3 regions of the Thalassotalea insulae genome follow, and region 1 is predicted to be linked to each of the others. Evidence: predicted binding sites of a transcription regulator. Region 1 holds the regulator's gene; each other region holds the start of a gene.
The links. Region 1 encodes sigma-54, which starts transcription at its own class of promoters, with help from an activator protein. Its sites were predicted from a motif close to GTTGGCACGNNNNTNGNNT; they were not measured.

Region 1 (4,273 bases):
TCACTCAAGGTTCTTTGATAATTGAAGCTGATCTAGTGCAAGTACTAACTGAAGCGAAAACCGACAATAAAACCTATATTGCCAAAGGCGATCCCGCCACATTTAAACAAACATTAGAAGATGGTACGCCTATTTATCTGCAAGCCAATGAAATCAAATATCAACCAGGTAAAAATACCGTTATTATTTCCGGTAATGCCGAGTTACGTCAGGAAGGCAGTAAAGTCAGTAGTAGCATTATTACTTATAACTTTCTGACCGAACAAGTACTGGCAAATAGTGACAGCAACGAACGCGTTCAAACGGTATTACAGCCACAAGCTTTAGATAAGAAGAAAAAATGACTCGCGCTACTTTAATTGCTCAAAACCTTGCCAAATCCTATAAAGGTAGAAAAGTTGTCAAAAACGTTGGCATGAAAGTCAAAGAAGGGCAAATCGTTGGCTTACTAGGGCCAAATGGTGCCGGTAAAACCACGTCTTTTTATATGATAGTAGGTCTGGTTAACAATGACAGTGGCACTATTACCTTAAATGATGAAGATATTACTTTACTGCCAATGCATGAAAGAGCGCGTAAAGGCATAGGTTATTTACCTCAAGAAGCGTCAATCTTTCGTAAACTCACTGTCTATGAAAATATTATGGCGATTCTGCAAACCAGAAAAGAACTTTCTGAAGTGGAGCGGGAAGAACAACTCGAGCACCTGGTCGAAGAGTTTAATATTGGCCATATTACCGAAAATTTAGGCATGAGTCTTTCCGGTGGTGAACGACGCCGAGTTGAAATTGCCCGAGCATTAGCCGCAGAACCAAAATTTATTCTGTTAGATGAACCATTTGCCGGTGTCGACCCCATCTCAGTAGGAGATATAAAAAAAATTATTCTACACTTAAAGCAACGAGGCATTGGAATCTTAATCACAGACCACAATGTCAGAGAAACACTAGATGTTTGTGAGCATGCCTATATTGTCAGCCATGGCGAATTAATCGCCGAAGGCAATGCAGATCAAATTCTTGCTAATCAACAAGTAAGAGATGTATACCTTGGTGAGCAATTCACGCTATAGTTATGATATGCTCCAGAGAAGATAATGATAACAATTAACAGGAAATATATTCATTAATGCGCCCTAGTCTGCAGCTCCGAATTGGACAACAACTTACAATGACGCCACAATTGCAGCAAGCAATCAAACTGCTGCAATTATCCACATTGGATCTTCAACAGGAAATTCAGGAAGCGTTAGAAAGCAATCCTTTACTAGAGGTCGATGAATCAACTCCAAACAATCAGGAATCGCAGCCCGATCATTTAGAAGAAGCTTTTTCCGCCACAAGTTCATCACCAAACAATGACTCATCCGATGGTAGTGAAGATTCAACACCTACTGCAGATGAAATCAGCACTACAGAAGCCATGGATAAATCGGATATCCCGGAAGAATTAAATATTGATACTACCTGGGACGAATCTTTTAGTGCCGGTGTATCTAGTTCAGGCGTAGGCGTTGCTTCTGAAGATTATACTTACCAAGGTGAAACCACAGATTCCATTCAAGATCATCTGCGCTGGCAAATGGAACTTACACCTTTTAGTGAAACAGATTTAGCCATTGCCACGGCTATTATTGACGCCATCGATGATGCTGGTTACTTAACGGTAACGGCAGAAGACATTTTAGAATCTCTTGGCCATGAAGGCGTAGAATTAGACGAAGTGGAAGCCGTACTCAAGCGCATTAACATGTTTGATCCCGTTGGTGTCGGTGCTCGCTCGATCCCTGAGTGCTTATTGATCCAACTGAATCAGTTTGATAAAAGTACGCCTTGGCTAGCAGAAAGCAAGCAGATCATTACTGAGCATATAGATTTATTAGGTAACCGTGATTATCGACAAATCATGCGTAAAACCCGCTTGAAAGAAGATCAATTGCGAGAAGTCATTAAACTCATTCAATCATTAGATCCTCGTCCTGGCGACAGTGTTATTAAAAGCGAAGAGCAATACGTTATTCCAGACGTCTCGGTCGAGAAGAAAAACGGTCGTTGGGTAGTTGAACTTAATCCAGATACAGCACCTAAACTTTCTGTTAATCAACAATATGCTTCAATGGCACGTTCAATGAAGTCATCCAGTGACAGCCAGTTTATTCGCTCTAACCTGCAGGAAGCGAAATGGTTTATTAAAAGTCTGGAGAGCAGAAACGATACCTTATTAAAAGTTTCCAATTGCATAGTACAACGTCAGCAAGGCTTTTTTGAACACGGCCCAGAAGCCATGCGCCCTATGGTACTAAATGACATTGCCGAAGCTGTTGATATGCATGAATCGACCATTTCCCGTGTAACTACCCAAAAATACATGCATACCCCAAGAGGGATTTTTGAACTGAAATATTTTTTCTCCAGCCATGTCAGTACCGAAAATGGCGGAGAGTGCTCTTCTACTGCAATTCGCGCGTTAATCAAAAAACTCGTGGCAGCAGAAATTCCAGCTAAGCCATTAAGCGATAGTAAAATGGCAGAATTATTAGCTGAACAAGGTATCAACGTTGCTCGTCGCACTATAGCCAAATATCGTGAATCTTTGTCTATTCCTCCGTCGAACCAACGTAAGAGTCTTCTTTAATTAACAATAAGGATTTAAGCTTATGCAAATTAATCTTGCCGGTCACCATGTAGAAATTACCGACTCATTACGCGAATCTGTTCATAGCAAGTTTGCAAAGCTAGAACGACATTTTGATCATATTAATAATGTCCATGTCGTGCTAACCGTAGAAAAACTAAATCAAATCGCCGAAGCAACCGTGCATTTAAACGGTAACGAAATACACGCTAAAGCTGAAAATGGTGACATGTATGTCTCTATTGATGCCTTAGTCAGTAAACTGGATAAACAAGTATTAAAATATAAGGGTAAGCTTAATCAGCACTAACCCATTCTTTATGTCAAATTCGAAAGAACCTTATGAATTTATCTGACATCATTACTCAGGACTGCACCATGTGTGCAGTTCCTGCTACTAGCAAAAAGAAAATGCTAGAAACGCTGTGTGAAAAAGCAGCAGCCTCCAACACTCACTACAACACTTATCAGTTACTTGAAAGTTTATTGGTCAGAGAGAAAATGGGCTCAACCGGCATAGGTAACGGTATTGCGATTCCACATGGACGATTACCACACGGAGAGCAAGTGATTGCTATCGTGGCAACATCAGCAAATCCCATTGCCTTTGACGCCATAGATAACCGCCCGGTCGACATTTTTATCGCGCTATTTGTACCTGAAGAACATTGCCAGCAACACCTATCGACATTACAAAGTATTGCAAAAATCTTTAGTAATAAACAGGTATGCAAACAGGCAAGAAAGTGTCAAAGTAATGCCGAATTATATCAGTTAATCAAAGACAACTGTTAACACGGCTAAAAGGAAATCAATATTAATGAAACTCACGATTGTCAGTGGCCGTTCTGGCTCTGGTAAAACTGTAGCTCTTCGCGTTCTAGAAGATTTAGGTTACTACTGCGTTGACAACATTCCAGTAAATTTACTGCCAGCATTAACTCATACGGTGATCAACGACTATGAAACAGTCGCAGTAAGCCTTGATGTTCGCAACCTGCCGGCAGAACCAAGTGATGTTTCAGAGATCATAGATTATCTCCCTAGTGCCGTAGAACTAAGTATCGTTTACTTAGATGCGGATGATAGCGACCTGATCAGACGATTCAGTGAAACGCGCCGACTACATCCGCTGATCAAACAAAATATCGCTCTTGATCAAGCTATTTCGCTGGAGAAAAAGCTTTTAGAGCCAATAGCCAGCCGCGCCAATTTATACATTAATACCAGCCAGTTAACACCACACCAGCTAGCAGATTTAATTCGCGAACGCATTTTGGGTAAAACCACAGGAAACATGGTAGTGGTATTTGAGTCATTCGGCTATAAGCACGGCATCCCTAAAGACGCTGACTTTGTTTTTGATGCGCGCTTTCTTCCCAACCCTTTTTGGGAAAAAGACCTCAAGCCATATACCGGCTTAGATAAACCAGTACAGGACTTTCTTGCCAGCCAGCCAATAGTGACTAAATTTATCTGGCAAATCAATAGCTTTATGATGACTTGGCTACCACATTTAGAGCGAAATAATCGCAGTTATATTACTATCGCTATCGGCTGTACTGGTGGTAAACACCGCTCTGTATACATAGCAGAATTGCTCGCAGCCAACCTGAAAAAAGATCGCAAAGATGTTCAG
Region 2 (4,273 bases), 300 kb from region 1:
GACTGCAAATGATATTATGTGATTTGTTATATTTTTTAGCAAAATTCTCAACTTACCTTTGTTTTTTTATTTAAATCATTGAAATAAAAATGTTTATCGTATAAGTTCTTTCGTGCAGTAAGAGTTTGACAATAATAATAAAACCTATAGCAGGACAGAATAATGAATAAACCGTCTTCTAAAGGGATCAAACTGACAACCGTTATCATAGCTGTATTTGTATTAGCATTGTCAGCGGTATTGAGTAATACCTCAGTAGCTGAAAACACGGAAGTGCTAACAGAACAAGCCAATTAATTTTTGGTCAGATGTACATAAAAAAGCCTCGCACTTCAACTGCGAGGCTTTTTTATGTACAGGATGTACGGAACATCGAAATTTCAGGAACATAATTTCTCTTTTATTTAGCTATTGTAGGGCGATTCGAGTGCAACGAGGCAGGACAAGCAGTTTAATAAATGTGTGGTGGAATAAATGGCGTCCCCACCAGGACTCGAACCTGGAGCAGCGGCTTAGGAGGCCGCAGTTTTATCCGGTTAAACTATGAGGACGTAATATTTTAATAAATTTTAACAAATATCTTAATACTGTAAAGGGGAAAATCACTAATAGATTAATACCTTACCGCGAGATCATATCTTTGGATATTACCTAATACGCTGGCATCATTGGTGACAGCTTGCGCACTTTCCAAGTTGACTTGTTCGACCTTAACCATAAATGGACTGACATTAAAGCCTGCGTAAATCTTACCGTTTTCAGTAGTAAAGTTTTTGAGATGTAATAATGAAAATTCATCACCTACTTTGACACCATGTTTACTGCCAATGTTAATCATTATCTCGTCCCCGGCTACGCGGATAATTTTGGCTCGGGTTGGCTGACACATCATATTGTCATCAATATCAGTAATTACGTCATTCAGCGTTTGTTCTATGGTGCTACCAAATTTGCTTTGCCAGAAAGTGTTGGAGTTCACATCGACTTGGGCACGTTTAGTAAATGTCCACGGGGCTGAGCTCTGGTAGCTGTGATTGAATATTAACTCGCCGTTTGAACCGTTATAAATATAGACAGCAAAATTGAAATGGCGATCGTATTCGTCTTCCTGCCAAAATAGCCAGCTGTTATTTTCCTGATTGGCAAATGAAATATCTTCTATTTCAGAAAACATCACGTATTGGCTATCAGTAATATCGGCCAGCGACATTGCAATATGTTTAATTTTTTCCGCTCTGACGCTATTATTATAACGAGAAAACGCAGAGTTATTTTTTAATGCCAGTTTAGTATCGAGATACATGCCCTGATGGCGAACTTTTTCTGATAATTTTTTAACTAACACTTTATCTAGCTGATAAATGCCACCAATGTTCGCTTGTTCTCTGTTTTTTAAATGGCTTTTGGTGATCAGTAGCGATTTGCGATAGTCCGCAGAAAAACACTGCCGTTCCTGTGGTAGAATATCTGCACGAATAGTGACGGTAATCGTATCGTTATGATGTAACTCATCGATGAGCTCAAAAGAATTAATAGTGCCACTGGCGCGGATATTGATTTCATCCTGAGTCAATAATCCATTGACGACTTGTTGCACACTTGATACTGAGGCTCCGGCGACCAGTAATGCCTTTTTCAATGCATTTTCGATGGCTTTGGTTTTAGCAAGCTTGCTATCATCTTTAGTGACAAATGCTTGTCCTTGAGCCTGGTACCATTGTCCATAGGCGAAATGGCTGTTGAGCAGTGTTAGTATCAATATGGCGATGAAACGCATGGCTTTTCCTACATTACTAAATTTGGCATGGTCTGAGCCTATCTCACTTTATGAATAAAGTGGCTACACTCAAAGTAACTACTAAACCAATATACCGACAAAAATTAAACGGAACTTACATATCTTGGATTAAGCATTATTTATGCCTAAAATGAAATAGCATAAAGTTGGCGTAAATAATGCTAGAAAAACCACAGAGAATTTTGATTGCGATTGAGGAGTACTCAATGAAAAAATGGCTATTATTAACATTACCTTTCTTGGTGTCATGTAGCATGATGTCAAGTAACGACGATTTTTATCGGGTTGTACAGCAAGAACGAGGTGAGATTGATGCCTTTAAACTCCCTAAACATGCAATAAATGATGTAGTAAAAGGGCTTGCTTATCAAATGCTTGAAACGAGTTCTTTCGTCAATCCACAAACACCGATAGCAGTAACCTCATTTGTTGATTTAAAAGATTTAGAATCAACTAACTGGTTAGGTAATCAGCTATCTGAAAACTTTATTCATGAGTTACAGCGTCACGGCTTAATTGTTGTCGACTTTAAGACTACTGGGCATATTCGTGTCACTAAGGATGGCGATTATGTTTTTACCCGTGATTGGAAAGAGTTGCCTGAACGCCAGATTATTGACTATGTCGTCACAGGTACCATGACCAAACAAGACGATGGTATTATGGTTAATGCCCGTATGATAGGTATGCAATCAAGAGTAGTGGTGGCTAGTGCTCAGTCATTTATTCCTAATTGGGTTATTGGTGATGAAATCAGTCGTATAGAAAATGTCAGAATGGTAGATGGCATGATTATCAGAGACAGTGAGATGCTCACCAATGAAGCACGAGCAGTAGAAATTCAGCAATAGGTGGCGAGCAATGAAAAAATCTCTAATAACTGCCGTAATCCTTGGCATGAGTACCTTATATTTAACTGGTTGTAGTAGTATTTACGATAAACATGTGCAGTGGCAACGGGTTAAACCAGAGCGTTTTCCGGTGTTAAAGGCGATAGGGCAGGCTCCTATTAGCTTACAAAAATCACAGAATAAAACCCAGCGGATGTTAATGGCAATTAAAGCATCTAAACTTGCCGCTTATGCAGAGTTAGCCGAACAAGTTTATGGTCAGCACATTAATGATAGCACGACAATGGCAAATCTAATCGTAAATAATCAAGAACTTACCGCTTCGGTTAACGGTATTATTCGCGGTGCAAAAGTATTAAAGAGCTATCCAGTTGGTGATACTTATACTACTGAGTTGTCATTAGACTTTAACGATGTTTATGATTTGTATCTTGCTAACAGCAATCACAAAGAAATAAAAGACGTGCGATATTACTGATCCTATATTTCCATCAATAAAAAGACAGTTAAAAATCCGGCAACTTGCCGGATTTTATGTATAGGGTGTACGGTATATCGCAATAGAAGTGTGCCTGTATACGAGTGGATGGGTATAGAAGCTAGAGCGCAGCAGAATGTCAGAGTCAAATATGAGGGAAATGTTGCGGGCTAAAAATATGTATAGCAGTAACGAAATTTATTTGATTTGTGGTTAATTAGGCTTTGATCCCCAAACTACTTAATCCACCGCTGGTTTTGCCTTTATTATCGTAGGTCATTGAAGATTTATTATGATTTTGTAACAGCGTCGTTTTCATGCGTTCTACGGCGAGCGATGATTGCTGAATAATTTGGCCATTGATTTGATTTTTTTCTTTGCAACGAACTAGCACAGCTTCTATATCGGTAAGTATTTCAGTAAACAAGCCTTGTGCTTTTTCATTTTTAAATTGTAGACTTTGTTCAAATTGCTTATCTAACGCTTGGATAGTCAGTAATAATTGATTTTTTTGCTCAGAAATTTCCGTCAGCTTATCGGGATCGTGTTGTTGTAAGATCTGCTTTTCATTATCAATAATTACTTCTAATTGTTGCAATTGTTCAAGCTGGGTTTGCAATTGAGAAAAATATACTGATTCTGACGACACCTGACTATCCTTAATTCATTATTATGCTTGGTTATTACCCAAGTTTAAATTCAAAGTTAGCTATGCTAGCGGCTAACTTTTCAGGGTTAATTTTGTACTCGCCAGACATTATGGCTTTCTTAAGTTGTTCTACTTTTTTCTGGTTTACAGCTGAACTTTCATTGGCCTTTTTCTGTAATTCGCCTAATTGTTTTGCCTGAGGGGTAATAGAAACTGAGTCTTTACTCGCTACTTTTGATTGCTCAGCCGCAGCAGAGTTTTGTGTTGCTTGCTGTTTTACTTGAGTTTGCTGATCAATTTTCTGTTTAACTTGATTATTATTGGTCAAGTTGTTGATATTCATAGCCATAATTAAATCCTATTGGCAACTAATACTAGATTTCTATCTTTTTATCGGCAAATTACCCTGTTACTTTAACATTTTTTATAAATTAATTACCACTTGATTAATCGATTTAACCTGCGCGGTGATCACCTTACCGGAACGGGAATTTCTC
Region 3 (4,273 bases), 850 kb from region 1:
AATCGTCCCTGAGCAACGAAAACATGTCAGCTTTACCGCTTTCTTTGCCAATACTATGTTTCATGAAGTCGCGCATGGTTTAGGGATCAAAAATACCATTAATAATAATGGCACCGTCCGTCAGGCATTGAAAGAACACGCTTCAGCATTAGAAGAAGGTAAAGCAGATATCCTCGGTTTATACATGATTCGTCAGTTACTTAAAAAAGGCGTGATCACTGAAGGACAATTGGAAGATTACTACACTACCTTTTTAGCTGGTATTTTCCGCTCTGTGCGTTTTGGTGCCAGCTCTGCCCACGGCAAGGCTAATATGGTTCGCTTTAACTACTTTGCCGAACAAGGAGCGTTTACTCGTAACGAGCAAGGCCAATACAGTGTCAATATGGAAAAAATGACAAACGCTATCGATGGCTTATCAAAACTAATTTTGGAGTTCCAGGGAAATGGTGACTATCAAGGTGTTGATAAATTAGTCAAAAAAAGTGGCATCATTCCTCAGGAATTAGCCAGTGATTTAGCCCGTTTAGAAAACGCTGGCATCCCGGTTGATATCACCTTTAACCAAGGGAAAAAAATCTTAGGACTGTAATTCCGCCCCCCCAGTAAAAAGCGACATTAAATGTCGCTTTTTACGTTTCAATCGCTAAATACTTCTTACAGCGATAATAACTACTTTGCTATCAACCTTTTGTACCTTTGCTCGGCTTCTGCGTCTCCTTTATTGGACTGACAAACACTGCGTTGATACTGATAGTTATAATAATCAAACCAACTATCTAATATTGCAGCATTATTATGTTCCCCTATCACAGCTAGTACTAACGCCGCCACTTCAGCAGTAGCCAATTGGTGCCCTTTGGCTGATGTTCTGATGTGATATTTAGGTAAATAGTCTTTCGCTAAAAGTTGTTGCGGGTCGATAGATAATATAGGTATCCCTTGCAAATAAGGGCTTTTACGAAACATTTTTTTTGCTTCCCGCCAGCTACCGTCAAGCAAAATAAATAATGGCTGCTTTTTATTATTCAAAACCACAGATTGATGAAATACCTGTTGCTCTTCTGTCGCATATTCGGAAGGAAAAATAATAAAAGGCTGATATTTTTCATTTTTAATAAGATCGAGCAATGCATGATCAACCTCAGTTCTTGACCATAAAAACGCATAGGTCTGAGGAATAAGGTCCGCAATTAACTTACCTGTATTACTCGGTTTTAACACTTCTGTGTCATACATCAACAACAGAAATGCTGCTTTACTCGTTAATGAAACTCTTTGCTGGCAAAGACAGTTTTCCTTGGCCAACCGGCAATAGTCGCAACGATCAACCTTATGACCTCGCGATTTATAGGTAGTTGTCGATAAGCTTTTACGATATTGGTATAGCTGATGAACGGCGTGCATAGCATGGCCATTTAGTGAATGAGAACGCAGTATAAATTATTGTAACCAGATAAAAAAGGGTACCAAAATGGTACCCCCAATCAACCCAGAGAAATTAAATTGATTGAAAACTAAATTTTATCGTTATGCGTAATATCAGCAGAAATCACGTCAAATTCACTCATTTCACTAATTTGTGATTGCAACTGCTGTTCTAACTGATCAATTTTATAAACGGAAAAACATAGTGCTTCGCCGCGCTGCTCTATTTCGGAAGCTCTTGATTCCATTTCATGCTCAATTTGTTCACCAAAATTTTCCATTCTGGTTTCAAAAGCTTCCATATCACCGCCAGCAAACAACATTTCTTGACCGACCGCAATTAACAAACTTCCCATTGAGTTTTGAATCGTCTGTTCGACAACATCTTCAATCCGCTGTTCAAACTCTTCACCAAAAAATTCATCCGCAAACTCGCCTTGCTCGTCAATGTAAAACTCTTTATCACTGGCAAACCGTTGCTCGACTTCATCTCGCACAGCATGTAACTGCATCGTTAACTCAGCGCCTATATCATTGCCCTCGCCAAGTAACTCATCAAATGCTAGGTTAACCCCTTCAGTGGCTAAATTAATTGCATCTAATGCTAAAACTTTAACTTCTGGTACAACGGCACGGATCTGGGTCGAATACTCACTCACTATTGATTGCTGGTGGCTATCTAAGTCGACTTCCTGACCGTTAACTATTAAAGTTTCATTGTTAATGATTTGGTAAATAGGCTGCTTTTTTTGAATAAACTCGATTAGGTTTTTATTAATTCTCAAACCAGCATCTAAATCGACATCACACCCATCAGATGAAATATGGCGATCATGTGCGAAAGCTGAAGTGGTTGTTAATAAAATGGCGCTAGCTAATAATAATTTCATTGAAAGACCCTTTACAATTTATTTGCTGTAATTGATCTAGTACTATTCAAAACCAATGCCAAACTTTAATTGATTGATTTATAAAGAATTTAATTATTAACACTTATTGGCATGCTAAGGTAAGTAAGGATAAACAGTGAAATGAACGATTATTTAGTCAATTTAACTAATAGCAATAATTTCACTCAATAAAAGCAAGAGTAAATTTCAGGCACAAAAAAAGGTAAGCACTTAGCTTACCTTTTTAGTCATTTTTTCTCTTATAAAGAAAAAATTATAAAGCGACGATGTTTTCCGCTTGTGGGCCTTTTTGACCTTGAGTTACAGTGAACTGAACTTTTTGGCCTTCAGCTAAGGTTTTGAAACCGTCGCCAGAAATTGCACTAAAGTGTGCAAAAACGTCAGGACCAGACTCTTGCTCGATAAAGCCAAAGCCTTTAGATTCGTTAAACCATTTTACTGTACCAGTAGTTGTATCAGACATAATAATATCCTATTTAATTGAGTAATTTTTTGCCCTAAGGCGGTGTTGCAGAGAGTCTAACTATTACTTATTAAACAGGACGAGCTAATACTAACTTCGAAACGATGTACATAAATAGTGGTCTTACTTTCTAGCTAAGTGGGATTCTATCTGTTTGCCGCCAAGAGTCAAGCAATTTCGTCTTTATAATCAATATTTACTGAGATATTTTCACTTTATTATTGGTATCTCGGCTTTGCCTGATCAATTCATCACTTGCTATGACCCCGGCAGACTTAGCAAGGCGATCATAAAGCAGTACATTAACACTTGCCGCTAAATTCATACACCCTATTGTTGGCACATAGACCACATGATGTGCGTCATCTATCAACTCTTGACTTAAGGTGCCATCTTCCGGACCGAAAATATAGCAGGCATTGTCAGGGTGAGTAAATTGCGGTAACGGCGTAGCGCCTTCGACTAATTCAACACATACGATAGACATGTTTTCTGGTACGCTAGCTAAGAAATCATCTGTAGCAACTAGTGGAATTTTAGCACTGATGTTTTTAGTGTCTGTAGCAAACTTAGCAGCATTAGCATAACGTTGCCCTGTATATAAGACTTTATTCGCCTGATAGCAGCCTGCCGCTCGCATTACCGCTCCAACATTACTCGGACTTTTCGGATTAGTTAATCCAATAATAACTTGCCCTTTAATTATCTGCTGTTTCACTTATTTTGACTACCACTAAGCAATGAATAATTGGCAATAATAACATTTAACTTATACAAAAGAGCGCCATTGATAAAATTAATATCGATTATACATTGTTACAAAGCGATCAAATAACAAGTTTACTCCATAGTGAACTTTTGCTTTCCTTATCAATCAAATAACATCTATTTACCCTACTCGCTATCATCATTAAATTACGGACAAAGTTAACGGAGCAATAATGAAGAAAAATTACCTACACCAAACTTGGCAAGCAAATAAATCCTTGATTATTTTTATTGTGTTGATGTCTGTTTTTAGGAGCGCCATTGCGGATTGGAACGATGTTCCTACCGGCTCCATGAAACCAACGATTGTTGAGGGAGACAGAATTTTTATCAATAAACTGGCATACGACATCAAAGTCCCATTTATTAACCAATCTCTAATTGCACTGGATGATCCAAAAGTAAATGATATTGTTATATTTGAATCAAAAGTAGCCGAAAAACGCTTAGTTAAACGCGTTATCGGGGAGCCAGGAGATATTGTTGCCATGAACAATAATCAGCTCATAATAAATGGTAATGCCGTTACTTATCAGGTAGTCAATAAACAAAATAATCAAACAATCTATCTTGAATCGATTAATGGTCAAACACATAAAATTCAATTAACGCAGCAAGAATCAGACTTACGCAACTTCGCTCCAGTTAAAGTGCCACAAGATCACTACCTTGTATTAGGAGATAACCGAAATAATAGTGCAGA

Region 2: QQK06_RS05055 (FlgO family outer membrane protein) is a predicted target of sigma-54. The motif match lies at 1,799-1,817, and genes of this name have one in related genera.
Region 3: QQK06_RS02525 (DUF2884 family protein) is a predicted target of sigma-54. The motif match lies at 2,363-2,381, and genes of this name have one in related genera.

The regions. Positions count from the first base shown of each region.
Region 1 covers NZ_BSST01000001.1:1,382,429-1,386,701, forward strand. The annotation lists gene lptA (lipopolysaccharide transport periplasmic protein LptA) at 1-344, shown strand, start outside; gene lptB (LPS export ABC transporter ATP-binding protein) at 341-1,072, shown strand; gene QQK06_RS06340 (RNA polymerase factor sigma-54) at 1,129-2,634, shown strand; gene hpf (ribosome hibernation promoting factor) at 2,657-2,944, shown strand; gene ptsN (PTS IIA-like nitrogen regulatory protein PtsN) at 2,977-3,429, shown strand; gene rapZ (RNase adapter RapZ) at 3,455-4,273, shown strand, end outside.
Region 2 covers NZ_BSST01000001.1:1,081,418-1,085,690, reverse strand. The annotation lists gene QQK06_RS05070 (hypothetical protein) at 163-297, shown strand; tRNA gene QQK06_RS05065 (tRNA-Arg) at 476-551, opposite strand; gene QQK06_RS05060 (flagellar assembly protein T N-terminal domain-containing protein) at 614-1,777, opposite strand; gene QQK06_RS05055 (FlgO family outer membrane protein) at 2,005-2,649, shown strand; gene QQK06_RS05050 (LPP20 family lipoprotein) at 2,660-3,127, shown strand; gene QQK06_RS05045 (flagella synthesis protein FlgN) at 3,345-3,776, opposite strand; gene flgM (flagellar biosynthesis anti-sigma factor FlgM) at 3,811-4,125, opposite strand; gene flgA (flagellar basal body P-ring formation chaperone FlgA) at 4,201-4,273, opposite strand, start outside.
Region 3 covers NZ_BSST01000001.1:532,587-536,859, forward strand. The annotation lists gene QQK06_RS02515 (dipeptidyl-peptidase 3 family protein) at 1-592, shown strand, start outside; gene QQK06_RS02520 (tRNA-uridine aminocarboxypropyltransferase) at 673-1,407, opposite strand; gene QQK06_RS02525 (DUF2884 family protein) at 1,518-2,318, opposite strand; gene QQK06_RS02530 (cold-shock protein) at 2,593-2,802, opposite strand; gene QQK06_RS02535 (RNA methyltransferase) at 2,999-3,520, opposite strand; gene lepB (signal peptidase I) at 3,744-4,273, shown strand, end outside.